One region of the Aeromonas oralensis genome, then DNA from elsewhere that is predicted to be linked to it. Evidence: riboswitches for the same ligand, from Rfam matches in the RefSeq annotation. Region 1 holds a riboswitch; each other region holds the start of a gene.
What was found. Region 1 has a riboswitch for cyclic di-GMP ahead of ACPDZI_RS22125 (immunoglobulin-like domain-containing protein). Riboswitches for the same ligand answer to the same signal wherever they lie in the genome.
Positions count from the first base shown of each region.

Region 1 (4,149 bases):
CGGGCATGCCCTATCTGGACGTGATCCGCCAAGTGAAGGATCAGTTCGGCGTGCCGACCTTCGCCTATCAGGTGAGCGGCGAGTACGCCATGCACATGGCGGCCATTCAAAACGGCTGGCTGAAGGAGAAAGAGAGCATCATGGAGTCCCTGCTCTGCTTCAAGCGGGCCGGTGCCGACGGCATCCTCACCTACTTCGCCAAGCGCGTGGCGCAGTGGCTGAAGGAAGATGCCCGCTAAGCTGATGTGTCCGAGCGTGTAACGGATAGAAAAGAGGGGAGCCGATGGCTCCCCTCTTTCGTTACTGATAGCTGATTACAGCTTTATCCAGGCATCGCTCCAGGCAGTGCCGGTAGCGGTTGATGTATAGTGGCTGAGGGAGCCAACGGCTCCCTTTTTTATGACCGGCTAATTACAGCTTGATCCAGGCATCGCTCCAGGCTGTGCCGGTACCCGGCGCATAGTGGCTGGTCGAGCCGCCACACCAGCCGCTGTAGGGCCAGGGTTTGCACTCGTAGTTGCCACCGGCATTGCTGACCCGATCACCGGCCTGATAGCTGGTATTGGGGGCGTAGGCCGGGTAGTCACCCTCGCCACCGCCGCTGCTCTGTTCGGTCAGCGCAACCGGGAAGCGCTGTACCACCGGCTGCTGGCCATCTGCCAGACCGTTGATCACCACTTCATAGCTACCATTGGTCACATTGCTGCCCTGCAAAACCAGCGCGCTGGTGCCGTTCACCAGACTGGTAGTGTTGCCATAGCTGCGGCCGTGCTGCTCCAGCGTGGCAGAGATCTGCACCGGGTTGGCGGTGGTGATGTTGAAGCGGATGGAGACCTGACCGTTAACTATGGTGTAGTCGGAACCCATAGCACTGACAGTGAAGTCGCTGCTGCCGATCACCGGCGGCTTCTCGCCACCATCGCAGTCGCTGTCTCCCTGCAGACGCCAGACGCCCCACTCACCGGTAGTGCCCGGCTCATCGTTCTGGGTCCACCACTCGGCGCGCCAGCTCTTGCCGTTGTGGCTGACGATGTCGCCGCTGACGTAGGTCTTCTTGGCATCCCAGCTGTTTTGACAGATGGCACCCTGCTCTCTGACGGTCACGTTGCGCAGCTGGGTTACCTGCTGGTTGGCACTGTCGCTCACCTGATAGGTGAGGGTGTAGCGGCCGACCTTGCTGCTGTCGACGTTGCCGCTGACCTGAATGTTGGCGGTCAGATCGCCATCTTCCTCATCGTGGGCGCTGACGCCGGCCATGGCGTTGAACGGCGTACCGAGCTCGATAGTGGTGTCCGCAATACCGGTAAAGACCGGCTTCATGCTGTAGACCTCGACGGTACGCACCTGTTCGGTGACGTTATTGTCGCGATCGCTCACCTTGTAGGTGAGGGGATAGAGACCGATGCGCTGGGTATCGACGCTCCCTTCCACCTGGATCTGACCGGTCAGATCGCCATCTTCCTTGTCGCTGGCGCTGACGCCGGCCAGCGGGTCAAAGCGGGTGCCGTGCTTGACGCGGGCATCGCTCAGGCCACTGAACACCGGCTTGCCGTTTTCGTCCGGCGGGGTGATGTTCTGATCGTGGATGAAGGGGCCGTAGCTCTTGATGAAGGCTTCGTTGTAGGCCTGCCCGGCCGCGTTACGACCCATGTCCCAGTTGATGGACCAGGTCATCACGCCGCGCAGGGGCTGACCCTGGCTCTTGAGGCGGTTGAAGGCGTCGAAGAGATCCTGCGGATTCTTGACGTAACCGGTGGCGGCCGCATCGATATTGGTCGGAATGCCGAATACCAGCTTGTCGTGGGGGATCTTGTAGTAGCCGCGGCTGCCGTTGATCAGCGAGTCCGCCATGTAGTAGATGAACTCTTCTTTCAGGGCATCGTTGTTCTGGGCGATCCAGCCTACCCCGTCGATCCAGATACCGTCGCCACCCTGGTTGTAGAACTGGGGATTGATCCAGTCGTAGTAGCCTTCCAGCGCCCGCAGATAGGGGGTATAGAGCCCGCTGGCGGTCAGGTAGGGGAACTCGGGCGCCATGGTGATGAGGAAGTTTTTACCCTGGGCGCGGTAGTGATCCTTGACCAGCCGCAGGGCTGCCGGGATCACGGTCTGGTTGTTGGCGGCAGTGATGGCGGACTGCTCCAGATCGATGTCCAGACCGTCGAAGCCATAGGTCTCCACCAGACGGATGATCTCGTCGGCGAAGGCTTGCTCCTGACCGGTACGCAGCTCGATATGGGCATCGGCACCGCCCAGCGCCAGCAGCACGGAGCGGCCCTGACGGTTGAGCTCGGCGATCTGCTCGATAAACTGGCTCTCGCTCATGCCGGTAGCCGGGTCGAGTTTGAAGGTGGGGATGGGATCGCTGCCGTACACCTTCATGAAAGAGACATCGACCACGTTGTATTGCGGATTGACCTGGTCGAGCTTGACGCAGGGAGCGGTACCGCCCTGATAGCCAGAGCCACCGCACCAGTTGTGCCAGTAACCCACTACGACACCGGATTGGGGATTGACCATGGCCTGACCGGCCGATGCGGCCTGCGCTATGGGGGCGCCCATGCCGAGCAGACAGCCCAGCAGGGATAACTTCAATTTGTTCATCTTGATATCTCCATACAGTACAAACGGAGCGTCCAGCTATGGCCGAACGCTCCCGGGGGCAGCCCCGCTGTCATAGGAAATCTCCCTTAGACCGGTGGCTTTGCGTCGTGCCCTTTCGGGTCACTTTGCCTTTTTCACCCGTTCTCCGTGCGGCGCGGAGAATCAAGTGACCTGAGTAACAGGCTGCTTATGATACGCACTTAAAAACAAATTAATCAACGTATGTGCATGATTTGTTATGGTTATTAACTTTTTGATTAGTTATTTTCCAAGCGTGGAAAGGGCCGGTGATACGCTGCTGTGAACTACTCCTTTGTCGATTGGATTTGCTCTGCTCCCTTGTGGTTCGAGAGCTGAAAAAGCCGCAAAAAGGGCAAAAAAGTACCGATTATTCATGCTGTTGCCGTTAAGTATCTGGCAGAGAGGTGTTTGAGCTCACAAAGAGGGGAAAACAGTGCTGACAGGCGGATTGAAGCTTGATTATTGCGTGACTTGGCCACATGTTAGAGAACCATGAAGAGCTGCTAAAGCGGTCTGTTCAAGACCAAACAAGAGGTAACCGGGATGAATAACCCTTTGCTGACAATGGACTCGCTGCCCCCTTTCAGCCAGATCCAGCCCGATCAGGTCCAGCCTGCCGTGACGCAGGCCATCGCCGATTGCAAACAGAAGATCAGCGATGTGCTGGCCCAGCGCGACCCGCACACCTGGGACAGCCTGATCGCCCCGCTGGAAGAGGTCAACGACCGCCTGGCGCGGATCTGGTCGCCGGTCAGTCACCTCAACTCCGTACTCAACAGCGAAGCGCTGCGCGCGGCCCACGACGCCTGCCTGCCGCTGCTGTCTGAATTCCAGACCTATGTCGGCCAGCACGAGGGGCTCTATCAGGCCTATCGCGAACTGGCCGAGAGCGACGACTTCCCGCTGCTGAGCGGCGCCCAGCGCAAGGAGATCCAGAACACCCTGCGCGATTTTCGTCTGTCCGGCATCGGTCTGCCCGCCGAGGCGCAGCAGCGCTACGGCGAGATCCAGGCCCGCCTCTCCGAGCTGGCTTCCCGTTTCAGCAACAACGTGCTGGACGCGACCCAGGGCTGGCACAAGCTGGTGACCGACGAGGCCGAGCTGGCCGGTTTGCCGCAGAGCGCACAGGCCGCCGCCCGCCAGCTGGCCGAGCTGAAGGGCAAGGAAGGTTGGCTGTTCACTCTGGACATCCCCTCCTACCTGCCGGTGATGATGTATGCCGACAGCCGTGCGCTGCGTGCCGAGCTGTATGAGGCCTTCACCACCCGCGCCTCGGATCAGGGCCCCTACGCTGGCAAGTGGGACAACTCCGCCATCATGACCGAGCTGCTTGCCCTGCGCCGCGAGCTGGCCCAGCTGCTCGGCTTTGCCAACTACGCCGAGCTCTCCTTGGCCACCAAGATGGCGGACAAGCCCGAGCAGGTGGTGAACTTCCTCACCGATCTGGCGGCCAAGTCCCTGCCGCAGGGCAAGGCCGAGCTGGAAGAGATCCGAGCCTTCGCCGCCGAGCAACACGGTCAGAGC
Region 1 covers NZ_CP187186.1:4,715,333-4,719,481, forward strand. Annotated here, with positions in the region: gene hemB (porphobilinogen synthase) at 1-239, shown strand, start outside; gene ACPDZI_RS22125 (immunoglobulin-like domain-containing protein) at 412-2,604, opposite strand; cyclic di-GMP riboswitch class I at 2,659-2,744, opposite strand; gene prlC (oligopeptidase A) at 3,169-4,149, shown strand, end outside.

Region 2 (4,149 bases), 1.0 Mb from region 1:
TTGTTGTCAAACAGGGCCGCGTTGTGACCGACGAAGTTGTTCCAGGCGCCGTGGAAGTCGTAGGTCATCAGGTTGACGTAGTCGAGGTACTGGGTGACCTGGAAGTTCTCCATGCCGCGCAGCAGGTAGGCCGAGGCCGGCGAGGCGATGGTCAGCATGTACTTGCGACCATCCTCGCTGCCGGCGCTGTCGAGCTTGTTGCGCAGGGTCTGCATCAGCACCTTGTAGTTGGCAAACAGCTTGCCGCGGCACTGGTTGGATAGCGGGAAGTCATTGGGGTTGCCCGCATCCTTCATGGAGGTGGGGTATTCGTAGTCGACGTCGACCCCGTCAAAGCCGTACTGACGGATGAAGCTCACCGCCGAGTTGGCAAAGGCGTTGATGCCGTCATTGTTGACCGAGCAGTCACCCTTGGTGGTAGCGGTATAGAAGCCGCGGGTATCGGCCCAGCCCCCCACCGAGATCAGGGTCTTCACGTCCGGATACTGCTTCTTGTACTTCGACAGCAGGTTGAAGTGGCCCTTGTAGGCAAACTCCGGATCCATCTCGGCACCCGGCACGCCGTCCCAGGTCATCTTGGTCGCCGAGTCGTCCACCTTGATGGTGTGGCTCTGCTCGTCCACCGCCGCGAAAGCGTAGTTGATGTGGGTGATCTTGTCCCAGGGGATGTCGCTCACCAGATAGGAGGGCAAGCCGTTCTTGCCGGTACGCCAGGAGGTGAAATAACCGATGACCCGACGGGCGTGATCATCCCCCATGCACTCGTAACCGTCCGGGCGGTAGATCTGGCGAATGTCGCAGGAGAGGTTGCCACCGGTGGGCGGCAGGGCTGCCTCTTCCACCTGTACGTCGACCTGGCTCGATTCGCCGCTCAGGTTCTCCTTGTCGGTCGCCACCAGCTTGAGGCCGGCCAGCCCCTTGCTCTGGGGCGTCCAGTTCACCTGCCAGGGGGCACTGGTGTCTTCACCCACCTTCTTGCCATCGACGAACAGCTCGACCCTGGCGACGTCGTTGTTGGCATCGGTGACGTTGCCGCTCACCGCCACGCTGCGACCCAGGGTCACCTTGGCGCCGCTGGCCGGGCTGCTGATGCTCACCTTGGGCGCCTCCGGCGCCACCACGGCGGCGACGTTGAAGCTCGAATCCGCCTCGCTCAGCACCTTGCCATCTTTATCCAATGCCCGTGCCTTGAGGGCATGGGCGCCGACACCGGCGGCACTCCAGCTGCCGTTCCAGGGCGAGGCGCTCGCCGTGGCGACCAGCTTGCCGTCGATGAGGTATTCCACCCGAACCAGCGCCGTCACCGGGCCGCTCAGGGTCACCACCAGCGCGACGCTGGCCCCCTCGTTGAAACTGGCGCCGGCAGCTGGCGAGCTGACGGCTACGCCGAGTGCCGGGGGCGGCACGTCCCCGCCATACAGCTTCCAGGCATCGGCCCAGACCACCCCCACTCCGGGAGCGTAGTGATAGGGCGAGGCCCCGCACCAGCCGGAGTAGGGAAATTCTTTGCACTCATAGAGATTGCCGACGTTGCTGACGATGTCGCCGGCCTTGTAGGCAGTACCGGCCTGATAGGCGGGATAGGCAGCCTGTGCCCAGGCGGGCATGGCAGCCAAAGCCACCAGCATGGCAAGCCTGCTGGGCCTTAGGGTCTGTTGCATATTGTTATCTTCCTTGTTTTGTCTTGGCATTGGTCACCAAGGCAAAGAACAAGCGCAACCTGTGTGATGGGCGCAGACAACTGGCAATGGACCTGCCACAAACGTCACCCTCACCCTGGGAAGCCCCGCTATCTGGATCGCGCGATCTGAAGACCGGAGGCATTGCGTCCCGGCATCTCGACCGGTTTGCCCTTTACCTGGGTTCCGTGAGGAACAAGCCGAGTATAGGAATCAACCAGCCGAGTCTCAATCTTCATTCTCGAGGAAAAATATGTGGATGCCAGCCAGATCACATTTTCACTGATGTGACAAAATAACTCTTTTGTCATTAATTTCATACTGTTAGCCAAGTCAAAAAAACCGGCATTGCCCTCATTTGTATCCCCGTAATGTGCGTTGGCTCACTGGTATGACATGCCAGAAATGTGACAATGCGCGCCCTTGGCCGATGTGCCAAGGCTATGGAAACACTGGCAAAAAATAAAAAAGGAACAGTTATGAAAGGAACACGTACCCTGCTGTCGCTGGCCGTGGGGCTTGCGCTCGCCTCCCCGTCCGTCTATGCCGCCGGCTTCAGCTGCCCGGCCGACAGCGCCCTCACCCCGATCCCGGTCATTCAGGGCAGCGGCGACAAGAGCCCGCTCATTCCCGCCGACAAGTTCGAAAGCCCCCAGAGTGTCATGGTCAAGGCAGTGGTCTCTGGCCTCGGCGAGAGCCTCAACAAGGGGTTCTACCTGCTGGATGTGCAGGGCGACGGCAACCCCCAGACCTCGGACGGCATCTTCGTCTTCCTGAACGACAAGAACTTCGCCAGCAAGTACCCGGACATCAAGCCGGGTGCCGAAGTCTGCCTGGAGGCCAAGGTCGAAGAGTATTACAACCACACCCAGCTCAAGCCGGTGTTTGACAGCGGCACCCCGCGCCTGCAGGTCGTCGCCCAGGGCTCGGTCCCGGCCGCCATCCCGCTGCGGGTGCTGGAAAACGAAACCCTGGCCCGGGCGCTGGAGCGCCACGAAGGGATGCGGGTACGGCTCGACGCCGACAGCGCGCTCAAAATCAGCCGCAACTTCAGCTATGACTACGCCGCCCGGCGCAACAACCTGGTGCTCTCCCACCAGGCGCCGCTGATGAAACCGACCCAGCTGCACGACGCCGACAGCAAGGCCGCCAAGGCACTGGCCAAGGCCAACGCCGGCAACCGGGTGTTCCTCGAATCGGACTTCAAGGCCGCCGACGGCAAACTACCCTGGCTGCCGGCCTGGGAGCCGGAGCAGGGTTACCTGCGCATCGGCGACGCCCCGGTCAATCTGGACGCCATGGTGGGCTACAGCTACAACGAGTACCGGCTGATCGTGCCGCAGGATCAGGTGATCACCGCCGGCGATCTGCTGCGCACCAGCGACAACGACCGCCAGAGCGCCCCGGCCCGTGCCGACGGCACCGATCTGCGCGTCGGCAGCTTCAACGTGCTCAACTACTTCACCAGCCACTCCAGCGTGGGCGGTGCCCTCAACGTGCTGTGCAAGGATCAGGCGGATGCAGACAGCGCCAAGGGCTGCAACCGGGGCGCCAAGAATCTGGAAGATTTCCAGAAGCAGCGCACCAAGATCGTCAACGCCATCACCGAGATGGATGCCGACCTGCTCGGCCTGATGGAGATGGAGAACAACGGCTTTGACAGCCACTCCGCCATCAGCGACCTGGTACAGGCCCTCAACGCCCAGCAGAAAGAGGCGGGCAAGCAGTACGCCTTCGTCACCCTGCCCAAGGCGCTGCTGCAGGGCGAGCACTACTTCGGTGGCGACGCCATCATGGTGGCCATGATCTACCGGCCGGCCAAGCTGGCACCGCAAGGGGACGCCAACGTCATCACCCTGCCGGTGCAGAAATACCTGGATGCCAAAGGGGTCGAGAAACAGGCCTCCCAGCGTGACTCCCTGGTGCAGACCTTCACCGTCGAGGGCAGCAAGGATCCGCTGACCCTGGTGGTCAACCATCTGAAGTCCAAGGGTTCAGGCTGCCTGGAAAACCTGGACGGCAAGGAGCCGGCCGATCTGCAGGGCAAGTGCACCGAGTTCCGGGTCAGCGCCGCCAAGGTGCTGGGCGAGGCGGTGAGCAAGCTGCCCGGCCAGGTGCTGCTGGTGGGCGACTTCAACTCCTACGCCCGGGAAGATGCGATCCGGGTGCTGACCGACTATGTGCCGACCGACGGCCAGCGCAAGATAGTCTCCGCCTCCCAGACCTTCCTCGGTGACCAGGTCTTTGAGCAGACCGGCAGCGAAGTGGCCAAGAGCTACGGCCTGGTGGACATGAACGTCAAGTTCAACAAGGAGAAGGCCATCTCCTACAGCTACGAGGCCGAGCTCGGCACCCTGGACTATGCCCTCGCCAACCCGGCGCTGGCCGGCAAGGTGATCGCCGTGGCCGACTGGCACATCAACTCGTTCGAGAGCAACCTGTTCGAATACGGCCGGGACTTCTCCGGCGA
Region 2 covers NZ_CP187186.1:3,676,160-3,680,308, forward strand. Annotated here, with positions in the region: gene ACPDZI_RS17015 (glycosyl hydrolase family 18 protein) at 1-1,628, opposite strand, end outside; cyclic di-GMP riboswitch class I at 1,777-1,862, opposite strand; gene ACPDZI_RS17020 (ExeM/NucH family extracellular endonuclease) at 2,159-4,149, shown strand, end outside.
Region 2: another riboswitch for cyclic di-GMP. It lies ahead of ACPDZI_RS17015 (glycosyl hydrolase family 18 protein); the one in region 1 lies ahead of ACPDZI_RS22125 (immunoglobulin-like domain-containing protein).

Region 3 (4,149 bases), 550 kb from region 1:
TCCAGATCTGAGGTGGTGCACCAGAAAAAACGGGGAGCCTGTGGCTCCCCGTTTTGTTGATGGTGTGATGCTGTGCCTGCGGCTCAGTTCACCGGGATCCAGGCATCCTGCCAATTGGTGCCGACCCCGGGTTCATACTGGGTGGCACTGGCCGACCACTGGCTGCACCAGCCGCGATAGGGGAAGGGCTTGCACTGGTAGACCTTGCCGTTCTTGGGCTGCAGCACCTTGGTGCCGTCGGTGTAGGACTTGAGCCCGTCCGGGAAGGTGAACTGGTAGTCACCGCCGGCGGCCGGATCCTTGAGCATCAGATCCAGAGTCTGCTGCACCGCATCGCCACCGGCCTTGGGTTTGCCCTCGATCACCAGCTGGTGGTGACCGGCGCTGAGCCCGGTCAGCGGCATGGTGAAGCTGTGAGTGCTGTCCTTGATGTCGGCGCTGGTCTGCCCCTTGGCGGCCCCACCGTGATCATACAGGGTGTTGGTGACGGTCAGATCGCCCTCGGCGGCCACGGTAAAGTTGAGGGTGAGTTTGCCCTCGTCGAGCAGGTAGTCGCTCTCCAGGCCGCTCACGCTGACGCCGTTGCTCACCGGCGGCTGCTGTTGCTCGAGCTGGATCTCGACCCGCTCCAGTGCGCTGCCCGCCTTGAAGTAGACCGGGTTCTGGCCGTAGACGGGGTTGAACTGGCCTTCGCCGCTCTGCTGGCCGGCCCGGATCAGACTCTGCTCTGCATTGATCTTGCTCGCCAGAGCGTGGGTCCAGTTGTTCTTCTGGCCCTGCTCCGGGCTGGCGATGGTCAGCTCGGTCTGCAGATCGGGGCGTACGCCATTGGCATCGAACACCAGGGTTCTGGCCTTGTCGCCGACCGCCAGCTCGGTGGAAGGGTAGATGGTGCCGCCCTGGCTCCAGGCCAGCGGTGGCTGGGTGCCGCCCTTGAAGTTGGCGTCGATCACGTTATAGAAGCTGTTGCTGGTGTCCCCCACTTCCCACACCCCCAGGATCACCTGATAGCCGGTGCGCTGGGGCAGGTTGCACTGGTGGGTGACCTGCTTGGGCGGCTGGGTCATGTTGCCGTCCACTACGCAGAAAGGGGTGAGCTCGAAGGCGGCGCGGGTCAGCGGCTGGTTCGGATTCCAGTCCTGCTTGGTGAGGTAGTAGCGCCAGTTGCGGGTGACGTGGTTGGCGGTGAAGGTCCAGCTGATGGAGAAGGGGCCGGCCTGTACCTCGCGGCGGGTCCAGCGGTCGCTGGTCTGGGCGTTCAGCTCGCCCCAGCTGGCGCTGCCAGCCGAGGCGATCTGGCCGTCGGCAGGCCCACCATTCGGGAAGCCCGAGGGGCCTTCCACGCTCTGGGGCTCCCATTGCACCGCGCCGCACTGGCTGTTGCCGCCGGTCTTGCACAGGTAGTTGCGCGATTCCGGCTGGCTGATATAGCCGTGGGCGAACACGCTGCCACTGACCAGCAAGGCCAGCGTTGCAGCGACGTGATTGAGTTGGATTTTTGCTGCCATACATTCCTCTGTTCGACAGATGTGGGCAGTCAACTTGGCAGGGGTTTCCCCCGAAACACTCTGTTGCAGCCCCGCTATCTTTGACGAGATGTCTTTAGACCGGAGGCTTTGCGTCCTGGCCTTTCGACCAGTTTGCCAAATGACTATTGAAGGGTCATGGTGTCGCGCTTGGCGACAACCCATCATGACTATTTTTGATTAAATAATTAAGTGTAAATCTTTACAGCTTGACCTCATCGGAGTAGAGCAAACACTTAACTATTTGTTTTTAAATGGATGATAACTGAGCGTTGCCATATTAATGTCGTCGAACAGGCCGACAAGATGCAAAAAATCGGCATTTTTCATCAATGAAGAACGCCCCCGTCAGCCGGGCTGACGGGGGCGTGTGTTGCGACAGGGCAGGACGGATCAGTGGCGAGCGCGAGGGCGTTCGGCCGGGCTCACCTGCCGATGCAGAGGGGCGAGCCGCTGCTCAAGCTGCTGGTCGATGGCGCTGCCGAGTTTGAATACCGCCAGCCGCTCGTCCAGGCTGCGCGAAAGTCCGGCCAGCAGCTCGCTCTCCTGGGCCAGCTGGGAGGCAGACTGGGACATCTCCAGCGCCGAGTCGTTGATGCCGCTGACATTGCGGTTCATGTCCTCCGCCACCATGCTCTGCTGCTCCGCCGCGGTCGCTATCTGGGTCGCCATGTCGCTGACGTGCTGGATATGGTTGACGATGAGGGAGAGATCCTGGCCTGCCTTCTCCGACTGGCTGACACTGCTCTCCGCCAGCTTGCGGCTGGCGTCCATGGCGCTGGCGGCGGTCACCGCCCGCTGTTGCAGCTGGGCGATGGTGCTCTGGATCTCCTCTGTGGACTGGCGGGTGCGGCTGGCCAGCTGGCGCACCTCGTCGGCCACCACGGCAAAACCGCGGCCCTGCTCGCCGGCACGGGCCGCCTCGATGGCGGCGTTGAGGGCCAGCAGGTTGGTCTGCTCCGAGATGGCGCTGATGACCGCCGTCACCTCGCTTATCTGCATCACCCCCTCCTTGAGCTGGTTGACCTGCAGGGTAGCCTGCTCCACCTCGGTGGCCAGCGCCTGGATGCCGTGCACGCTGGCGTGCACGTCACGGTTGCCAAGGCCGGCTTCGCTGGTGGCGTCCTGGGTGTCGCGGGCGGTGTTCTCGGCGTGCCCTGCCACGTCTGCGATGGTGGCGCTCATCTCGTTCATGGCGGTGGCGAGCTGGGCCAGCTGATCTCGCTGGCTGTTGACCGCCTGGTTGGTCTGCTCGGCGGAGGCGGCGATGCGCAGGGCTGCATCCGCCACGTTGCGGGCCCCCTGGCTCGCCTCCAGCAGAGCACGGCGAATGGCGTTGAGCCCCTGATTAGTGCAGCTGGCGACGGCGCCCAGCTCATCCTTGCCGTGCACCGGGATGCTCACCACCAGATCGCCGGCGGCCACCTGTTGCATGGCCCGGTTGATCTCGGCCAGCGGATTGACGATGGAGCGGCTGATGGCAAAGCCCAGCAGCCCCATCAGCAGGGTAACCAGCAAGGTAGCGCCCCCCATCAGCTGATACTGGGACCAGATGGTGGCCTGGATGTCCTGCAGCAACACACCGGAGCCGAGGATCCAGCCCCAGGGCTGATAACCGGCCACCAGCGACATCTTCTGGGCCGCCTCGCCGGAGGGGGAGATCCACTTGTATTCCAGCCGGCCGCTGTGGCCCCCTTTGCCGAGATCCACCATCTGCTGCCAGTGGACGCCGGCGGTGGCGGTGCCGCTCTCGCCCATCTGCTGGCCGACCAGCTCGGGCCTGACGGGGTGCACCACCATCCGGCGGTTCTCGTCCAGCACGAACAGGTAGTTGTCGCCGTCAAAGCGCATGCTGTTGAGCATGGCCTTGGCTTCGGCCTGGGCCTGAGGGGCCGGCAGGGTGGCAGCCAGCGTCTGGATCCGGCTCATGGCCAGGTCCAGCACGGCCTGCAGCCTGGCTTCCCGTTCACTCATCAGGTTGCGATGCAGGGCACTGGCCGAGATGAGCAGCAGTGCGATGAAACCGATCAGCGCCAGTGAGAGCAACAGCATCAGTTTGCGGCTCACGGCAATATCACCGAGCTTGAACATAGTCTCTTCCTTAACTTTCCCGTGCGGGTCTGGTGGTGGCCAGTCCGTCGGCTGGCCCTGATTATTTTGTTATTAACATTTAATTAACTTTCAATGGCTTGGGGCTATAAAACGCCAATTGAGCAGTTTGACAATCAGTATAGCCAGCAGACAGAAACCCTCGCTTTTGATAGCGTGATGGCGCGCATCCCGGCGCACTATTTGTCTGCTCAATTTGCAGAAAATGTGAATGAGTTGGCATTTCACCAAAAAGGAGTGGGCGCCCTCGCGGCCGCCCCATAACAAGAGGGAAGTTATGAGTTCCATTGCCAGGAATTATCTCAACCAGCTCAACGCCGACTACCTGCAGGTACACAAGCGCAAGGAGGATCTGTTCTGGTCCACCTACATGGGCACCAGCGACGATCAGGCCGGCTTCACCGCTGCCGAGCAGGCCTACAAGGCGTTCTGCGCCGATCCGGCGCGCCTGCCGGTACTGCGGCAGATGCAGGCCCAGGCCGAGGAGACCGAGCTCAAGCGCGGTCTGGGGGGC
Region 3 covers NZ_CP187186.1:484,228-488,376, forward strand. Annotated here, with positions in the region: gene cbl (HTH-type transcriptional regulator Cbl) at 1-11, shown strand, start outside; gene gbpA (N-acetylglucosamine-binding protein GbpA) at 84-1,508, opposite strand; cyclic di-GMP riboswitch class I at 1,570-1,655, opposite strand; gene ACPDZI_RS02410 (methyl-accepting chemotaxis protein) at 1,920-3,617, opposite strand; gene ACPDZI_RS02415 (M3 family metallopeptidase) at 3,913-4,149, shown strand, end outside.
Region 3: another riboswitch for cyclic di-GMP. It lies ahead of gbpA (N-acetylglucosamine-binding protein GbpA); the one in region 1 lies ahead of ACPDZI_RS22125 (immunoglobulin-like domain-containing protein).